DNA from 2 places in the Arthrobacter sp. E44 genome. Region 2 is predicted to be linked to the other one. Evidence: riboswitches for the same ligand, from Rfam matches in the RefSeq annotation. Region 2 holds a riboswitch; the other holds the start of a gene.
What was found. Region 2 has a riboswitch for thiamine pyrophosphate ahead of thiD (bifunctional hydroxymethylpyrimidine kinase/phosphomethylpyrimidine kinase). Riboswitches for the same ligand answer to the same signal wherever they lie in the genome.
Positions count from the first base shown of each region.

Region 1 (4,075 bases), on a different contig from region 2:
CGGTGGTGTGGGCATAGGCAGCGCCGATGGCGGACTGGATCCCATCCTCGGGGACGGTCCCGTCGAAGGCGGTGTAGGAGGCTCCGCGGAACAGCATGCCTGCCGAATGCATGATGGCCAGCTGCCGCGGATCGGTGGGGTCCAGGGACCGCAGATACTCGCCATAGCTGACTTCGCCGTCCCATGGCCTGCCCAGCACCTCGGTCTGCAGGCGAAAATGCTTCAGCGACCGTTCGTCCGGGGCCGGCATGGTGCGCAGGATGCCCACCTTGCCCTCCAGCATGAGCTGCGCCGCCGCCATCCCGGTCATCAGCGAAATCTGCGCGTTCCAGTCCTCCACCGGAAGCTGTGGAACAGCGTCAATCCGGTAGCCGCCGTCGGGCAGCTGGACAATCTCCTGCTCAGGCATGTTCAGGCTTGCACCTTCACGCGCCCGTTCCAGTGCCACCCGCTTCAGGCCCACCTCACGGAGCAGCTGGAGCACGGGCGGGGCGGTCCCGGCGTCGAGGGCTGCCTGGGCGCCCCGGTAGCTGAGCTTGTCGCGGCTGCGGACCCTCGCGCGACGGACGCTGACCGTCAGTACGGTTGCTTCGCCGTCGAGCGTGAAATCCCAGACGAAGGCCGAACACTCCTGGCCGGGCAGCAGGCTCCCGGCCCCTTCGCTGATGACCTCCGGGTGCAGTGGGATCCGGCCGTCAGGAGCGTAGAACGTCTGTCCGCGCCGCCGCGTCTCCGCGTCCAGGGGGCCTCCCGGCGCAACGAAGGCTGGAACATCGGCGATCGCGTACATCACGCGGTAGCCGTCCCCGTCCAATTCAATAAACACTGCCTGGTCCAGGTCCGTGGAGGATGCCGGGTCGATGGTGACAAACTCGACGGCGGTCAGGTCGTAGGACGGCAGCTGCAGCGCCGCAACGGCAGCCAGGGCGTCTTCCACGGCTTCTGCGGGATACGGGCCCGGAAGCTCAAGCTCCGTCCGCAGCAGGCCCAACGCCTCTTCCAAGGCGTTCTTATGGTCGTGGACGTTGGGAGCCAGCCGATGATGTGACACAAAATTCAGCGTAGCCCCAAGTTCCGCGATTAAGCAGGCTCAGGAACCGGCAGCGTCCAGCGCGTCGAGGAGGGAGGCAGCAGCTGCGGCGGGATCAGGGGCTTCGGTGATGGCCCGGACCACCACGATCCTGCGCGCACCCGCCTCCGCCACCTGGCGGACGTTGCCGTGGTCGATGCCGCCGATGGCAAACCAGGGCACCGGGTCCGCAGCCTGCCGTGACGCCTCGGCCGCGTACTTGACCAGTTCGGGACCGACGGCGGCCCTGCCGGGTTTGGTGGGCGTAGCCCAGACAGGGCCCACGCAGAAGTAGTCCAGCCCGGACGGTGCGGCAGTTGCGGCAAGGGCGGCATCCACCTGCTCGGGCGTATGGCTGGAGAGTCCGATGGCGGCGTTGCCGTCGACCAGCGTGCGTGCGGCCGCCAGCGGCAGGTCCTTCTGGCCGATATGGAACACCGGGGCCCCGGAAAGCACGGCGATGTCGGCGCGGTCGTTGACCGCCCACAGCTTGCCGCGCCGCACCGCCACTTCCTTCAGCACAGCCAAAAGGTCCAGTTCCTCGGCTGCCTCGATGGTCTTGTCACGCAGCTGAATGATGTCCACGCCGCCGGCAAAGGCCGCGTCCACGAACTCCGCAAAATCGCCGCGGTCCCGCCGTGCATCGGTGCAGAGATACAGGCGGGCAGCCTTAAGGGCCTCGCTGTCGCGGGCGTTGACAACCTCGGCATTGGCAACTCCGCCGGCCGGAGCGTGGGAACCTGCGGGAAGGGAAGGGGTGGTCGCATTCATGCCTGCAAGCCTAATTCCTCTAAACTGGGGAGGTACTGCGGGAGCCCGCGGCAGCTGTCACAAAGCGCCGGGCTGAGAGGGCGTCAGAGCCGACCGCTTGACCTGATCCGGTTAATGCCGGCGTAGGGAAGGAACCCAGATGCGTACCCCCGGCACCACCCAGCCCTCGTCCGTTGATGCGTCCATTCCCCCCACCCTTCGTGCCGACGTCGCCGTCATTGGCGGGGGAGTGGTGGGACACGGTATCGCCTGGGAACTGCAGCGTTCCGGACGCTCCGTCGTCCTCATTGACGACGCGCCAGGTTCCGGCGCGAGCTGGGCTGCCGCCGGCATGCTGGCCCCCGTGAGCGAACTGCACTACCAGGAGGAGGACCTCCTGGAACTCATGCTGGAGGCATCGTCACGGTGGCCGGCATTCGCGGCCGCCGTCGCCGATGCATCGGGCACGGATTCCGGATACCTCACGACGCCGACACTCGCCGTGGGCGCCGACGCCGCCGACCGCCGCGCCCTGATGGACCTGCGCACAGTTCAACAGGCGAGCGGGCTGTCCGTGGAACCCCTGACCGTCCGGGAGGCCCGCAAACGCGAACCCCTCCTCAGCCCCGCCATCGCCTGCGCCCTCGATACCCCGGGGGACCACCAGGTGGATCCCCGCCGGCTGGTGGCGGCCCTGCGGCTGGCACTGGCCGGCGGCGCCCGCGAAACGCACCACCTCGCCGTGGCAGGGGCAGTGGACGGTTACGCAGTGCCGGAGCGGGCAAGCGGGCTGTTGTGGGAGGACGGCATCGTTACGGGGGTTCGGCTCGCCGGTGGCGGCACCGTCCTGGCAGCGGAAACCGTGGTGGCCAACGGGCTGCAGGCGGGGGCGCTCGCGGACCTCCCCCATGGCCTCGAGCTGCCCCTGCGTCCCGTCCACGGGGACATCCTCCGGCTTGCAGTGCCCGGCCCCCTCCAGCCCCTGGTGACCGCAACGGTGCGGGGACTGGTGCACGGAGTTCCGGTGTACATCGTTCCGCGCCGGGACGGGACCGTGGTGATCGGAGCCACCCAGCGCGAGGACGCCCTGTCCGACGCCGTCAGTGCCGGCGGCGTCTACCAGCTGCTGCGCGATGCCCAGGCGCTGGTGCCCGCCGTCGCCGAGCTCGAACTTCTGGAATGCACGGCCCGGGCCCGCCCGGGAACCCCGGACAATGCGCCGCTGCTGGGAAGGGTGCCGGTGGACCTGGCCTTAAGAAGCGAAGGATCCGCAACGGAAGCCGGTTACGTTCCGGGGCTCATCATCGCCACCGGTTTTTTCCGGCACGGCGTCCTGCTCACACCCGCTGCAGCAGCCATCTGCACGGATCTGCTCGACGGAAAAGCCGACCCCCGCTGGGTCCCCTTCCGCCCGGGCCGGTTCTCCGGCCCGGGAACGGCCACCCACGGCCTCCACGACAATGGCACCCACACCAAGGAAACAGCGTGAACATCACCCTCAACGGAAACCCGCACACGGTGGCCGACGGCGCCTCCATCACCACACTCGTCAGCCAGGTCACCGGACGCCCGCTGGCTGACAACGGGCAGGCGACGGACGGCGGGAAGCTGGGCGTCGCCGTCGCCCATAACGCCCAGGTGGTGCCGCGCAGCCAATGGTTCGCCACGGCGCTCGCCGAGGGCGACGACATCGAACTCGTTACAGCAGTACAGGGAGGCTGACGCCATGACCGAAACCAGCACCATCAACCCCGCCGGGAACACCGGTGCCGGCGACGCCCTGGTGATTGACGGCGTCGCCCTGAAATCCCGCCTCATCATGGGCACCGGCGGAGCGCCCAGCCTGGACGGCCTGGGCGCAGCACTCCTGGCCTCCGGCACCGCCCTGACCACCGTGGCCATGCGGCGTTACTCACCCGCCGAAACCGGCTCGCTGTTCCAGCTGCTGGTGGACCACGGGATCCGGGTGTTGCCCAACACCGCCGGCTGCTTCACCGCCAGGGATGCTGTGCTCACAGCGGAACTTGCGCGGGAGGCCCTGGAAACGGACTGGGTGAAGCTCGAGGTCATCGCCGACGAGCAGACCCTCCTGCCGGACGCCGTGGAGCTCGTGGAAGCCACGGAGCAGCTGGTGAACCGAGGCTTCAAGGTGTTCGCCTACACCAACGATGATCCCGTACTTGCGCTGCGGCTCGAAAACCTCGGCGCCGCCGCCGTGATGCCCCTGGGCGCCCCTATCGGCACCGGCCTGGGGAT
Region 1 covers NZ_JBHDJA010000001.1:139,497-143,571, forward strand. Annotated here, with positions in the region: gene ACETK3_RS00635 (RNB domain-containing ribonuclease) at 1-1,051, opposite strand, end outside; gene thiE (thiamine phosphate synthase) at 1,091-1,840, opposite strand; TPP riboswitch at 1,868-1,987, shown strand; gene thiO (glycine oxidase ThiO) at 1,980-3,308, shown strand; gene thiS (sulfur carrier protein ThiS) at 3,305-3,541, shown strand; gene ACETK3_RS00655 (thiazole synthase) at 3,546-4,075, shown strand, end outside.
Region 1: it holds a riboswitch for thiamine pyrophosphate, as region 2 does, so the genes downstream of both, thiO (glycine oxidase ThiO) here and thiD (bifunctional hydroxymethylpyrimidine kinase/phosphomethylpyrimidine kinase) in region 2, are expected to answer to the same signal.

Region 2 (4,075 bases):
AGTGCGAACAGGGTGTCGTCACCGCCACGGCCAACGCCGGCGCCCGGGTGGAAGTGGGTGCCACGCTGGCGGACGATGATCTCGCCTGCGGAAACTACCTGGCCGCCGAAGCGCTTGACGCCGAGGTACTGAGCGTTGGAATCGCGACCGTTGCGAGTGGAGCTCGCGCCCTTTTTATGTGCCATCTGAAATGCCTGCCTTTAAAATTCTGGGGAATCTGTTGGAAAACCTGAACAGTAACCGGTGGGTTACTTGATGCCGGTGATCTTGACCTTGGTCAGTTCCTGGCGGTGACCCTGGCGCTTCTTGTAGCCGGTCTTGTTCTTGTACTTCTGGATGACAATCTTAGGACCACGGAGGTCCTGGAGGATTTCAGCCGTAACAGTTACCTTGGCCAGGTCAGCGGCGGCGGAGGTGACTTTGTCACCGTCAACCAGGAGCAGTGCGGGCAGCTCGATGGTGCTGCCGGCTCCACCGGCGACGCGGTTCAGGGTAACGAAGTCTCCAACGGAAACCTTCTCTTGGCGGCCGCCTGCGCGGACAATCGCGTACACCACTTGGGAACTCACTTCTCTCGACGTTTATTACAAAATTTGCGTGCGGCACCCGGCTCGGAAATTGGCTGGGATCCCGCTGTGCCTCAACGCCGTGGATTCCCCGGGGAAATCCGTGAGCCGTCCCGGTGGAGCAGTCCGCTTGTTATACACAGCAGAATGCCCCAGGGTCATAACCCAAGTGTTGGCGTAAGCACCGAAGATCCAGAATACGCTAAATCCGTCCACGGCCGCAAATGAGGCTGGTTCCGGCGGCCCCGCTGTGGTAGTAACCACAAACCCGGCGGGCAGCACCGCAACCATGCCACTCCATCATAGCGGCGGCGCTGCCGGCAGCGGTCAGGAATGAAGTCTCGGCGCGTCGAAGAATTCCACTTCCAAGCGGCAGGACTGCTTGAACGCGGTGACCATCGCTGCTCTTTCATGGTCCGACGCTTTCCGCCCCGCCCCATCCACGATGGCGATGGCCCGGCGGGTGGCTTCGGCGAAGCCCTCGTCGGCGTAGGTGCGCAGCCACGCCGCGTAGGCGTGCCCTTCAGGCTCACAGCTGGAAAGGAACTGGGAGTGCAGCTTCCTGCCCACCTCGGCGTAGAGCCAGAAGCAGGGCAGGACGGCTGCCGCCAGGACTGCGTAGCTGCCCGACGCCGATGCTGCTGTGAGGTGGTCAACGTAGGCCTTGGTGACGGGGCCCAGGCCGCCCTGGACCGGCCGTGTGCTGAGCCAGGAGCGGTGGAGTTCCGTTTCCACTTCGAGGCAATTCTGGGCCGATCCTGCCCAGAACAATTGTTCGGCCTCCGAGGGGGCCAGGGCGCTGGTGCGGGCCAGAACGCGGGAGTACCCGTTGAGGTAAAGGGCGTCCTGGGCCAGGTAGTAGGCGAAGTCCTTCTCGGCCAGGTCTCCCGCGGCCAGGCCGCGGATGAAGTCAAGCGCGTAGATGTCGTCGAGGTCCTGTTGGGCTTCCGTCCATAGCCGGGCCGCGAAGCCGCCTTCCTGCAGTGCCGGCCGCAGATGGTGGAAGTGGTGCACTGGCCCGTTCCCCCGGCCCACTGACAGCTGGCCCGAGTTCTCGAGGGCGCCGGCCAGCCAGGGCTTGACGGTCCGCAGTGTTGCTTCCCAGTCGCCCAGGCGTGCCTGCACGGTTGCCATTGCGGAGGAAAGGGAGCATCCCGTGCCGTGGCTGTTGCGGGTGGCAATACGGGGTCCCGGGACTTCCACTATCTCCTCCCCGAGCAGGCCCGCGGTGTTGACCAGAGCGTCCGGACAGCGCTCCCCCGCCAGGTGCCCGCCCTTGACCAGGATTGTGGCCCCGGTGGCATCGGCCAGGCGCCTGCCCTGGGCCAGCGCCTCATCCCAGCTCTCCGCAGGGGCAGCGCCCATCAGCATGGCAAGCTCGGGCAGGTTGGGGGTGATGAGGTGGGCAAGGGGCAGCAGTTCCCGAAGTGCCGCTTCCGCCGATTCCTTCAGCAGCCGGTCGCCGCTGGTGGCAACCATCACCGGATCGAGAACCACGACGTCGGGACGCACCTTTTCGAGCCAGCCGCGCACAGTGCGGATCACTTCCCTGTCACCCAGCATGCCGATCTTGACGGCGTCGATGTTGATGTCGTCGCTGACGGCATCCAGCTGCTGGGCCAGGAAAGCGGCCGGAGGAACGTGCACGGCCTGCACGCCCTGGGTGTTCTGGGCTGTGAGGGCGGTGATGGCGGCCATGCCATAGCCGCCATGCGCGGCGATGCTCTTAAGGTCTGCCTGGATGCCCGCTCCGCCTGACGGGTCCGAGCCCGCGATGGAGAGGACGCGTGGAACGTCACGGCCTGCCGGCAACTCAATGGGTGCATCGAATGCAGCTGGCAGGGGCATGGAAAGGGTTGAAGACAAGAGACATCCCTTCGCCGGTACTAGCCGGACAGGTTCAACGGGTGTGGATCTCAGCCGGCCTTTTGCGCGGCACCCCGTGTCGGTTTCCAGCCTAGCCGCTGGGGCGTATTCCCAGGAAAGGTGACAGCACCTGCCGCAAAGGGGTGGGTGCCGCACGCAGGAGTCCCCGCCCTGGGACTGTTCCCCGTGTCATTCACCGGGGAACCGTCCACAAAGCGGGGACTCCTGAATGTGTCTTTGTTGCCTGTCCGGGGCTTCCGGCTTACAGCTCCGAAGCCGGGACGCCGACGCCGAGGATAATCGGTTCCGCTGCCGCCTTGCCCGGTTCGGCGGTGGCCTGTGCCTTATCCATTTCCGGGGCCTTGGCCGCGTGCGAATGGCCTCCGGCAGTCGACTGGACGTTTTCGTGGTGCTGGACGGCGGTCTCGTTGGCGGCACCCTGCGCACGGCTGGCACCCCGGTGGCGCCGCGGACGGCGCTGCCGGGACTGTTCCAGCGTGTGGTCCGAATAGTCCTTTTCGCCTGGAACTTCCACCGCGGTGCGGGCTTCCGCTCCCCCGGCTTCAGCCCCTGATTCCGGCGTGGCCGGTGCCGGTGCGGACGGTTCGGCTGCCTGCGGCACCTCCGCGGTCCTGGCCGGAGCGTCCTCCACGGACGACGCCGGCTGGCCCAGGTGGGCGAACGCTTCAGCGAGCCGGTCCAAGGTGAGAGCCGGCTTGGGCTGCTGCTCCTCCGCATGCTCCACGAACGGAAGCGGGACTTCCTCGCCACCGAATGTCAGGACAGCCGCCGGACGCGTGGGGGCGTCGGCGTCGTGTTTCTCCTCCGCCGGAGCCGGCGCAGGCGGGGCGGCGGGCACCTGCCGGGTTGCCGCCACCTCTTCGTCGTGCAGGTGGGCGGCGTGGGCAGCAGCGGCGATGTTGGCCAGGGCAAGGCGGGTTGCTTCTGCCTTGGCATGCCGCTCAGCGTCCGTAGGGTCCGGGTGGACGGTGTGGACCTGGACGGCAGGAGCCGGAGCGGCCTCGGGCTGCTGGCCGTTGCGTCCGCGCCGCCGCTTTCGTTCCGAACGTGCGCCCGGCTGGTTGTTGTCGGTCCGCTGGCTTTCGGTGCGGTGGGCTTCCGGCCGGGCTTCGGGCCGGTTGTCATTGCGCTGGACGTGGTGGTGCTCGGCGGCCACGACATTGGCCCGGCGGTGCTCCACGGGATCGTCGTGGGTCACCACGCCGCGGCCGGCGCAGGCCTCGCACTGCTCGCCGAAGACTTCCAGGAGCCCGGTGCCCATGCGCTTGCGGGTCATCTGGACCAGGCCGAGAGAGGTCACTTCGGCAACCTGGTGCTTGGTCCGGTCGCGGCCCAGGCATTCCACCAGGCGGCGCAGCACCAGGTCGCGGTTGGATTCGAGCACCATGTCGATGAAGTCGATCACGATAATGCCGCCGATGTCGCGCAGCCGCAGCTGGCGTACCACTTCCTCGGCAGCTTCGAGGTTGTTCTTGGTGACAGTTTCCTCGAGGTTGCCGCCGCTGCCGGTGAACTTGCCGGTGTTGACGTCCACCACGGTCATGGCCTCGGTGCGATCGATCACCAGGGAGCCGCCCGAGGGAAGGAAGACCTTCCGTTCGAGGGCCTTGTGGATCTGCTCG
Region 2 covers NZ_JBHDJA010000012.1:57,682-61,756, forward strand. Annotated here, with positions in the region: gene rpmA (50S ribosomal protein L27) at 1-185, opposite strand, end outside; gene rplU (50S ribosomal protein L21) at 249-557, opposite strand; gene thiD (bifunctional hydroxymethylpyrimidine kinase/phosphomethylpyrimidine kinase) at 894-2,414, opposite strand; TPP riboswitch at 2,422-2,519, opposite strand; gene ACETK3_RS12355 (Rne/Rng family ribonuclease) at 2,695-4,075, opposite strand, start outside.